One region of the Mesorhizobium sp. L-2-11 genome, then DNA from elsewhere that is predicted to be linked to it. Evidence: riboswitches for the same ligand, from Rfam matches in the RefSeq annotation. Region 1 holds a riboswitch; the other holds the start of a gene.
What was found. A riboswitch is a leader RNA that binds a small molecule or an ion and turns the genes downstream of it on or off. The one in region 1 is predicted to bind cobalamin.
Positions count from the first base shown of each region.

Region 2: another riboswitch for cobalamin. It lies ahead of metE (5-methyltetrahydropteroyltriglutamate--homocysteine S-methyltransferase); the one in region 1 lies ahead of JG739_RS21825 (ABC transporter ATP-binding protein).

Region 1 is NZ_AP023257.1:4,549,673-4,554,343, reverse strand. Features, by position in the region: gene JG739_RS21835 (FAD-dependent monooxygenase) at 1-240, opposite strand, end outside; gene JG739_RS21830 (efflux RND transporter periplasmic adaptor subunit) at 237-1,370, opposite strand; cobalamin riboswitch at 1,751-1,954, shown strand; gene JG739_RS21825 (ABC transporter ATP-binding protein) at 2,041-2,853, shown strand; gene JG739_RS21820 (ABC transporter substrate-binding protein) at 2,850-3,797, shown strand; gene JG739_RS21815 (FecCD family ABC transporter permease) at 3,827-4,671, shown strand, end outside.
Region 2 is NZ_AP023257.1:6,215,035-6,219,705, reverse strand. Features, by position in the region: gene JG739_RS29580 (DUF982 domain-containing protein) at 1-166, shown strand, start outside; gene metE (5-methyltetrahydropteroyltriglutamate--homocysteine S-methyltransferase) at 886-3,216, opposite strand; cobalamin riboswitch at 3,333-3,532, opposite strand; partial or broken gene JG739_RS29570 (cytochrome P450) at 3,807-4,061, opposite strand; gene JG739_RS29565 (cytochrome P450 family protein) at 4,067-4,671, opposite strand, start outside.

The DNA.
Region 1 (4,671 bases):
CGTGCGCACGGTGAGTTGCTCCAGCCGCACGCCGGCGGCAAGCACGTCCTCGACGATGCCGATCTGGCGGTGGAACTCGAGCGTGCGGGCCTGGACGGCGAGCGCGCGCGATGTCTCGCCCGGACCTGCGGCCTTGTCGAAGATGCGGACCGGCACGCCGAGACGGGTGAGCCAGAGGGCAAGCGTCAGCCCGGTTGGTCCGGCGCCGGCAATCAGCACTTTCGTTTGTGACGGGCTCATCTGGCTTCTCCTGCAGCAATGCGAACCTTTTCGTGTTCGCGCAGCCGGTTGATGCCGGCGGTTACGACGACGTCGCCTTCGGCCAGGCCGCTGCTGACGACGACCCGCTCGGTCTCGTAACGGGCAATGACGACTGGCTTCAGCTCGACCGCCGACGAAGCGCTCACAATCCAGACGGCCGGCTTGCCGTCCTTGTCGAACAGCGCACTTCCCGGCAGCATCACGACAGGCGCGCTGGATTCGTTGACACGGCCCGCGACGCTGCTGCCAAAGCGCATTTCATCCGGGGCGTTGCGCAGCGAAACCTTCACCTGGAAGGTGCGGGTAGCGGCATCGGCCACCGGCGACACCTCGCGGATGACGCCGGATGTCGAGATCGCCGGGTTGCTGAGCAGCGAGACAATGATCTCCGGCGGATGCCCGGCCCTGCGGCCATTCGAGAAAGCTGCCTCGGCGATCGAGAAGACGGCGTCGCGGGCTTGCGGATCGGCGATGCGCACGACCATCTGCCCGACATTGACGAGCTGGCCTTCCTCAGCGCCAGTCGCCGTCACCACGCCGTCGAAATCCGCGTGCAGTTCGGTATAGGCGAGCTGATCCCTGGCCATCTCCAAGCCAATCTTTGCCGAGTCCAGCTTGGCTTGCGCCGAGCGGAGGTTCTTCAACGTCGCATCATAGCTGGCGCGCGTCGTGAAGCCTTTGGCAAGCAGTGCTCCGAGGCGGACCTCTGCGGCACTCGCCTCGACCAGCACGGCCTGCGCCGCCGCGACATCGGCCTCGGCGCTACGCAAGCGGTTGCGATAATCCTGGTCCTCGATCCGGGCGAGCACTTCGCCTTTCCTGACCATCTGGCCTACTGCTGCCGTGCGCTGCACGAGCTTGCCGGAGAGCCGGAACCCGAGGTCGCTTTCGCGCTGTGGGCGGATTTCGCCGATGGCGATGCGACTGTCTGCCTGCGGTTCCGGCTTCACCGTCACGGCCTTGACCAGCTTCGCTTCCGGCACATCCGGCTTTGCAGTCGCGGCCTCGCCCTTGGCGGCGTACCAGGTGACGGCAGCGGCGCAGCCGAGCGCCGCGATCGATACGCCGACGAGGCCATGTTTCAACCTGCTGTGGAATGCGGCAGTCATGTTGTCTCCTATCCATGTTGCGGCCGGCGCCGGAACGGGCGCGACAGCCGGCAATGATCCTTGACTGGAGACGGGCCGGGCGCCCTGGCGCGAAAACATGGGGTCAATTGGCCCGTTCACCAGCACGCTTTCATTCGGCTTTTTGGACGCTGAAATCCCGATCGGATTCTGAAAATTTTCCGATGTTTTGGCGACCGACCTCTTCCACGCTGGTCCATTGAAAGGTCGTTGAATTGGGCATCCGGGAAAAACCGGAGCACAGGTATGCCGGTGTTGACAGCAGAGAGTAGCGCTTGATATGTAATATCATTACATATGCGAACGACCGCGCATCATGGTGCGAGCCCAATCAAAACCATTGCGACGCGGTCGGCGGAAATCTACGGTGGAAAGGTGATGGTCCCCGAGTCGAAAGGCAAGGGGTGAAAAGGGAACACGGTGAGATCTTCGGATGGAGGCCGTGGCTGCCCCCGCAACTGTAAGCGGCGAGCAAAATCCGAAATGCCACTGGCCGGCAAGGCTGGGAAGGCTGGATGGCGCAAGGACCCGCGAGCCAGGAGACCTGCCATCAGCATGAGTTGACCGGACGGGGTGTGCCGGGAGGAGACGTGGACATCGGTTTGTCGGCCGGTTCGCTTCCTTCCGTCGCCATTGGAGAAAGTGACGGTAAGTGGACGCCTCCCAGCCTCTTCTTGAAGCGCGTGAACTGAACGCGACGGCGAATGGCCAGCGCCTGGTCAGTGCGGTCAGCCTTTCGGTGGCGGCGGGCGACCGCCTCGCCATCATCGGCCCAAACGGCGCCGGCAAGACGACGCTGCTGCGCATGCTGTGCGGTACGCTGCGGCCAAGCGCGGGAGATGTGAGGTTTGGCGGGCGCCGGCTGGAGACGTTCTCGGCCGCCGAGCGGGCTCTGCACATGGCTGTCGTCGGCCAGACCGATCAGCCTGATCCGCGGCTTGCCGTAATCGATTATGTCGGGCTTGGGCGGGTCCCGCATGCCGGCTTGCGACGCAGAAGCGAGCAACGCGACATCGTCGCCGAAGCGCTTCGCAGAACCGGCCTGCTGCCGCTGCTCGGCCGCACGATCGGCTCGCTGTCCGGTGGTGAGCGGCAACGCGCCCAACTGGCGCGCGCCATCGCCCAGGAGCCCAAAATCCTGTTCCTCGACGAACCGACCAATCATCTCGATCCGCGCGCCCGCAGCGAACTTCTTGAACTCGTATCGCAGTTTGGCATGACCGTCGTGGCGGTGCTGCATGATCTGTCGCTGGTCACGCCATTTGCCACCAGGGTCGCGGTGATGAACGCTGCCCGCCTGCAGGCGTTCGCCGGTCCGCGCGAGGCGCTGACCAAGCAGTTGATCCGCGAGATTTTCGGCGTCGACGTGCTTCGGCTGCGCCATCCGACCGAAGACCGCGAACTCACGGTGTTCGACGTTCCAAACCGTGCCTTCCCTGATTTAACCAAGGAGCAGCATTCGTGAAACGCCTGGCACTGTCTTTTACCTCCCTCCTGCTTGCCCAGACCGCCTTCGCTTTCCCGGTAACGGTCGACAGCTGCGGCACGCCGCTGACGTTCGACGCCGCGCCGAAGCGCGCCGTCATCCAGGATATGAACATGGCCGAGATGGCCTTCGCGCTGGGGCTGCAACCGTCGATCGTCGGCCTGACCGGCATCACCGGATGGTACAAGGTCGGTCCGGAATTCAAGGCCGAGCAGGGCGCGATCCCGGAACTTGCGCCAAAGTATCCGACGCTCGAAAATCTCGTCGCTGTCGAGCCCGATTTCTTTTTCGCCGGCTGGTACTACGGCATGAAGCCGGGCGGCGAGGTGACGCCCGATACGCTGGCCCCGCACGGCATCAAGACGCTGGTGCTGACGGAAAGCTGCGTCCATCTCGACACCAACCGCCCCGCCGCTTCGATGGACCTGCTGTATGGCGACATCGAAAAGCTGGGCAAGATTTTCGGCAAGGAAGCCGAGGCGAAAAAACTTGTTTCGGGCTGGAAAACGCAGCTCGCCGAAATCATGGCGAAGATTGGCGACCGCGAGGGAACGCGGGTGTTTCTCTACGATTCCGGCGAAGACAAACCGTTCACATCCGGCAAGTTCGCGATCCCCAACGCCATGATCGCCGCTGCCGGCGGCGACAACATCATGGCCGACATGCAGACGAGCTGGGGCAATACGGATTGGGAAACGGTCGCTTCCCGCAATCCGCAGTTCCTGATCCTGCTCGATTATCAGGACGGCGGCGGCTACAGGAAACTGCTCGAACTCCTCAAGGTCCATCCGGCGATGAAGGAGACCGATGCGGTCAGGAACGAGCGCTTCGTCGCGCTCCGCTATGCCGAGCTGACGCCTGGACCAGCCAACATCGAGGCGATCGCCAAGATCGCCAGGGCGATGCACCCGGAAGCCTTTTGAGCTTGCGCCACAGGGCATTCGAATTGGCCATGGCAGCAGGGGCAGCAGCGATCGCCGCTCTTGCTTTGCTGTCGATCGCCTATGGATCGACGGTCATAGCGTTGAGCGACGTGATTGCTGCGCTCGGACATGCGGCCGGACTGGACGGAAACCTCGTGCCCGGCCCGGTCGGCAATATCCCGGTTGCCAAGATCCCGGTTGCCAAGATCGTCGTGGATCTCAGGCTGCCACGCACGATCATGGCGATCTGTGTCGGCGCCGGGCTGGGCGTCATCGGCACGCTGTTGCAGACGGTAACGCGCAACGACCTCGCCGATCCGTTCCTGTTCGGCCTGTCCTCGGGCGCCGCGGCGGGTGCTGTTTCCGTCATCACCATTTTTGGTGATCATTTCGGCATCTGGACGTTGCCGGTTGCCGCCTTCACCGGCGGCATATTGGCGGCCGGCATCGTGCTGTTGCTGGTTTCGCGGGTGAGGGGGCAAGGACCCGAACGGCTGATACTGGCCGGGCTTGCCGTCTCTTTCATGTTCATCGCCCTGACCAACTATCTCGTCTTCGCCGGAGACCAGCGCGCCGCTCACTCGGTATTGTTCTGGACGATGGGCGGGCTCGGCCTGGCGCGATGGGACAATGTCGGGCTGGCTGCTCTTGGCGCGGGCACCATTCTTGCCTATGCGCTGTGGAACCATCGCAAGCTCGACGCTTTCCTGGCCGGCGAGAATGCTGCCGAAAGCCTCGGCGTGCCGGTTGTGCGGATGCGCAGGACGGCGTTTCTCGTCGCTGCCTTCTCAACGGCGATCCTGGTCTCGGTCGCAGGTGTCATAGGTTTCGTCGGGCTGATGATCCCGCATCTGTCCAGGTCCCTGGCCGGCCC
Region 2 (4,671 bases), 1.7 Mb from region 1:
CGACGCGGCCGCTATCTTGCTCCGGGATCTGCATCATGAGACCGATAAACGCAGGATAGCGATGGACACCTGTCTGCAGGTGTTACGCGGTAAGACCCATCCACCAGCTGCTCGACGAGCTTTTGTCGCAGCCGCGCTCGAAGCACGCATTCTGCGCAGTGATTGAGATCTGGGACGCCGCTCGTGAATTTCGGCCATCTGCACATCGCTATTGGGCGCGGTCCGAACACCCCTGCCGGCTCCGCCAGGAGCAAGCCAACACCGCACTTTCCGCGGCGGCTTTCCTGGTCCGGCGCCTGATCTTCCACCATCGAAGCACAAGGGTCCGCCAGCCAGCTGCGGCCGCTCGGCTTCGCCGTCGCGGTGATGGTGATTGCAGCCAGAGGCAGACGGAGCCATCGAGCGGGAATTGGCCCGCTGCAGATGGTGGAGCGTCGATGCCGCCTCAAAAGTCTCCGGAAGTACCGTATGAACCTTGCCCCAGCTTGGCCCTGCATCCGATCTCCCGCAACACGCTCCGCGGACCGGCGCCGCGTGATCGCTGATGCTTCTCCCGATGGTCGGGACCGGGGGGTTCGGCGACCAAGGTCGGGGAGACGATAGTGACACTGGATGATCCCAATACGGAATAATCCGAAACTGGCTGGCGGTGAGCCGTCTCGTTTCTGGCCGGCTCATTTGAGGCCAAGCCTCCTTCGATCGCCAGCCAACGGCGGCGTCTGGAAAGCTGACTTCGACGCGCCGTAACAAGGGCCGCGGCCAGGCCAAGCTTGCCGAGGCGCTTCGTCACCGGCAGCGCGATTGCCTTGGGCGCGCCGGATAGACTCCCCCAAGGATGCCCGGTGTGTGGCGTTGCCGCTCACCGCCGGCGAGTGTCACCGAGCCCTACGCCGTCTGCGCTTTTTCCCGAATTGCGCGTGCCGCAGCCACCATGTTCATCAGGGCAGGGCGGACCTCCTCCCATCTGCGTGTTTTGAGACCGCAGTCGGGATTCACCCACAATTGGCCATCCAGCAATCGATCGCGAGCAAGCATGATGAGGTTGGAAATCTCGCCCACTTCCGGGACCCGCGGCGAGTGAATGTCATAGACGCCGGGACCGATCTCGTTCGGATACTTGAAGGTTCGCAGCGTATCGAGCAGTTCCATCTGCGAGCGCGAGGTTTCAATGGAGATCACATCGGCATCCATTGCAGCAATCGCGTCCACGATGTCGCCGAACTCGGAGTAGCACATATGGGTGTGAATCTGGGTCGCATCGCCAACCGCCGTTGAAGCCAGCCGGAAGCATTCGACGGCCCAGTCGAGATAGGTTTCCCAGTCGGCCTCACGAAGCGGCAAGCCCTCGCGCAGTGCGGCTTCGTCGATCTGGATCATCTTGGCGCCGGCCTTTTCGAGGTCGCTCACTTCATCGCGAATGGCGAGCGCGACTTGGCGGCAGACGGCTGAGCGCGGAAGGTCGTCTCGGACGAAGGACCAGTTGAGGATCGTCACCGGGCCGGTAAGCATGCCCTTCACCGGCTTTGGCGTCAGCGACTGGGCGTATCGCCACCAGTGTAGTGTCATCGGATTTTGTCGCGACACATCGCCAATGATGATCGGGGGTCGCACAAAGCGCGAGCCATAGCTCTGCACCCACCCATGCTGCGTGAAGGCAAAGCCGCGGAGCTGCTCGGCGAAATACTGCACCATATCGTTGCGCTCGAATTCGCCGTGGACCAGCACGTCGAGTCCGATCTCTTCTTGCCAGCGAACGGCGGCTTCTATCTCTTTTTTCAGGAAGGCCTCATAGTCGACGTAACTCAGCTCGCCCTTGGCATGGGCTGCCCGCGCCTTGCGAACCTCGGCTGTTTGCGGGAAGGAGCCGATCGTCGTGGTGGGGAAGGATGGCAAGCCAAACGTGTCGCCCTGAAGCTTGGAGCGCACGTCGAATGCGCTCTTCCGGCGCGTCATGCCGACCTTGATGCTGGCGACCCGTCCTTCGACGAGCGGATCATGCACCTTAGCGGATGTCGCGCGAACGGCGGCAGCCTCAGCCGACGCCTCTAGTTCGGCGGCGACCGCGTCCCGGCCTTCAGCCAGGGCACGGGCGAGCACGACCAGCTCGTCGGTTTTTTGCGCCGCGAAGGCGAGCCACGATTTCACGTCCGCATCGAGTGCCGTCTCCATGTCCAGGTCGATCGGCACATGCAGCATCGAGCAGGACGGGGCGATCTCCACGCGGTCCAACGGCCAGCCGGCGACGATCGGCTTGATGCGGTCAAGTATGGCAGGCAGGTTCGCGCGCCAGACGTTGCGGCCGTCGATCAGTCCGAGCGACAGGACAAGTTCCTTTTGCGCGAGCCGGCCGACGGTCTCCAACTGCTCTGGAGCGCGCACGAGATCGACGTGCAGTCCCGCCACGGGCAGAGAAGTTGCGGTCTCGAGATTGTCTCCCAGCGATCCGAAATAGGTAGCGACCATGATCTTCAACTCCGGTGCTGCTTTTGACAGCCGGCAGTAGGCGAATTGGAGCGCATCCCGTTCATTGGGAACCAGATCGACCACGAGCGCCGGCTCATCGATCTGCACCCAATCGGCTCCCGCGAGCTTCAGCCTCCGCAGGAGCTCCTCGTAGACGGGCAGCAGCCGTGGCAGGAGCGCGATAGGGTTGAAACCTTCCTCAGGTGACTTCGCCAACTTGAGAAAGGTAACCGGTCCAAGCAGGACCGGGCGCGTGTGGATGCCGAGCGCCTTGGCCTCGAGGAAATGATCGACCGGTTTCGCCGACGAGAGGGCAAAGCTCTGATCGTCGGTAAGTTCCGGCACAATGTAGTGATAGTTGGTGTCGAACCATTTGGTCATTTCCATCGCGGCAAGGCCATGCCCGTTGGCCGCATGCTCGTCACCGGCATGTCCGCAATCAGCGGCCTGATCTTGGTTGCCGCGCGCCATGGCGAAATAGGTATCGAGTGGGACCTCGCCGTCAGTCCAGGTGTATCGTGCCGGCACGGCGCCGACCATGGCGACGGTGTCGAGCACATGGTCATAAAGCGAGAAATCGTTGGACGGGATTTTCGACACGCCGCGATCGTGCTGCTCCCTCCAGCTGGCGGCGCGTAGCGCCTTCGCCGTCGCGAGCAGGTCGGCAGCGGGAGATTTTCCGGACCAGTAGCTTTCAAGCGCGAATTTGAGTTCCCGCCGTCGACCGATACGCGGCACGCCGAGCGTTGCCACTGGAATTTGTTGAGAGACAGTCATGCCATACCCCGATGGTTGGGGCGTGGGGACAAGGAACGCGCGAGCAGGCGGCACGAAGCCAGGCTACCGCGGCCACCGAGACACCCCGCCCGTGGACGTTGTTCGTCGTGGCAGGTCTCCTGGCTCGCGGGTCAAAGCCTCTGCCCGTCTTCCCGAGGCCGTTCGCCTCAGTGACACCAATGGGCTTGGCTCGCCGCTAACAGTTGCGGGGGCAGCGCCGGCATCGCACCGGCTTCCCTCTTAGCTCCGCTACAGCAGTGCCGCGCGGAGAACCACGACATGCGCACAATCACAGCAGCTTCGCTCCTTGTCAATACATATAACGAGATGTTTATGTGATGATGCGAATAATGCCCTTGCGCTGATCGGTCTCTTTCGCCCAAAGCCGCTTACGATGCCGCCTCTTATCAGTGCAGGCTCGGAGAGATCCTTGTCCCCATCGGCGACGCCGGATGAGATCGAGGTCGCCGGGCTCAAAGGGCGTAAAGTCGGGCCAGGTCGTCACGGTCAGCCGGGAATCCCGGTACTTGTTCCCGCTCGGCTTCGCTCAGCGTGCTTGCGCACTCGCCCATCAGCACGCTGATAACCATGTCCGGAAGCGGAAAGGAGAGGTGGCGCCTCAGGTCGGCGGACTGGGGCTGGGCCGCCAGCGTCTCGAACAACTGCGCGGCGATCGCCTCGACCTGCTGCGCGAGCAGCTTCACCCTGCGATTGCTGAAGGCCGGCGCCACGATCGTGCGTAACCGGGCATGCTCGCCCCCCTCGTGCGAGACAAGCCACCCCGGCGAACCGAGAATCACCGAATCCGGGGTGAATGCCGCACTCTCTAAGCGACGGAAGGGCGGAAGCTGACCGGCAGGCGCTGCGGGCAGCGAATGACGTAAGACGGCATGTAGACGACGTCCTCCGCAGCGATGGTCAGCGCCAGATCCTCCAGCCGCCCGAATAGCGCGGGGAAGGCGCAGCGCAATTCCAGGCGCGCCAGCGCAGCGCCCAGGCAGGAATGCGGCCCCTCGCCGAATGACAAATGCGGGTTGTGCCGCCGGGTGACATCGAACCTGTTGGCGCCGGGACCGAAGGCCTTTTCGTCCCGGTTCGCCGCATGGAACGCCATCAGGACGGCATCGCCGCGGCGGACCAGGCATCCGTCGATCTCCACGTCCTGGGTGGCATAGCGGAACGGCAGATTGGCCGCTGAGCTGCCCCAGCGCAGGATCTCCTCGATCGCCTGTGACCACGGAACTTGGCCGCTGCGCACCAAGTGCAGTTGCTGCGGATGCGTCAGCAATGCCAGCACGCCATTGCCGATGACGCCGGCGGTGGTCACGAAGCCCGCAGAGAGCACCATGAACAGCATGTCGATGAGCTCGGTGTCGGAAACGAGCTCGCCTTTGTCACGCGCGACGATCAGGGCCGAAGCCAGATCATCGC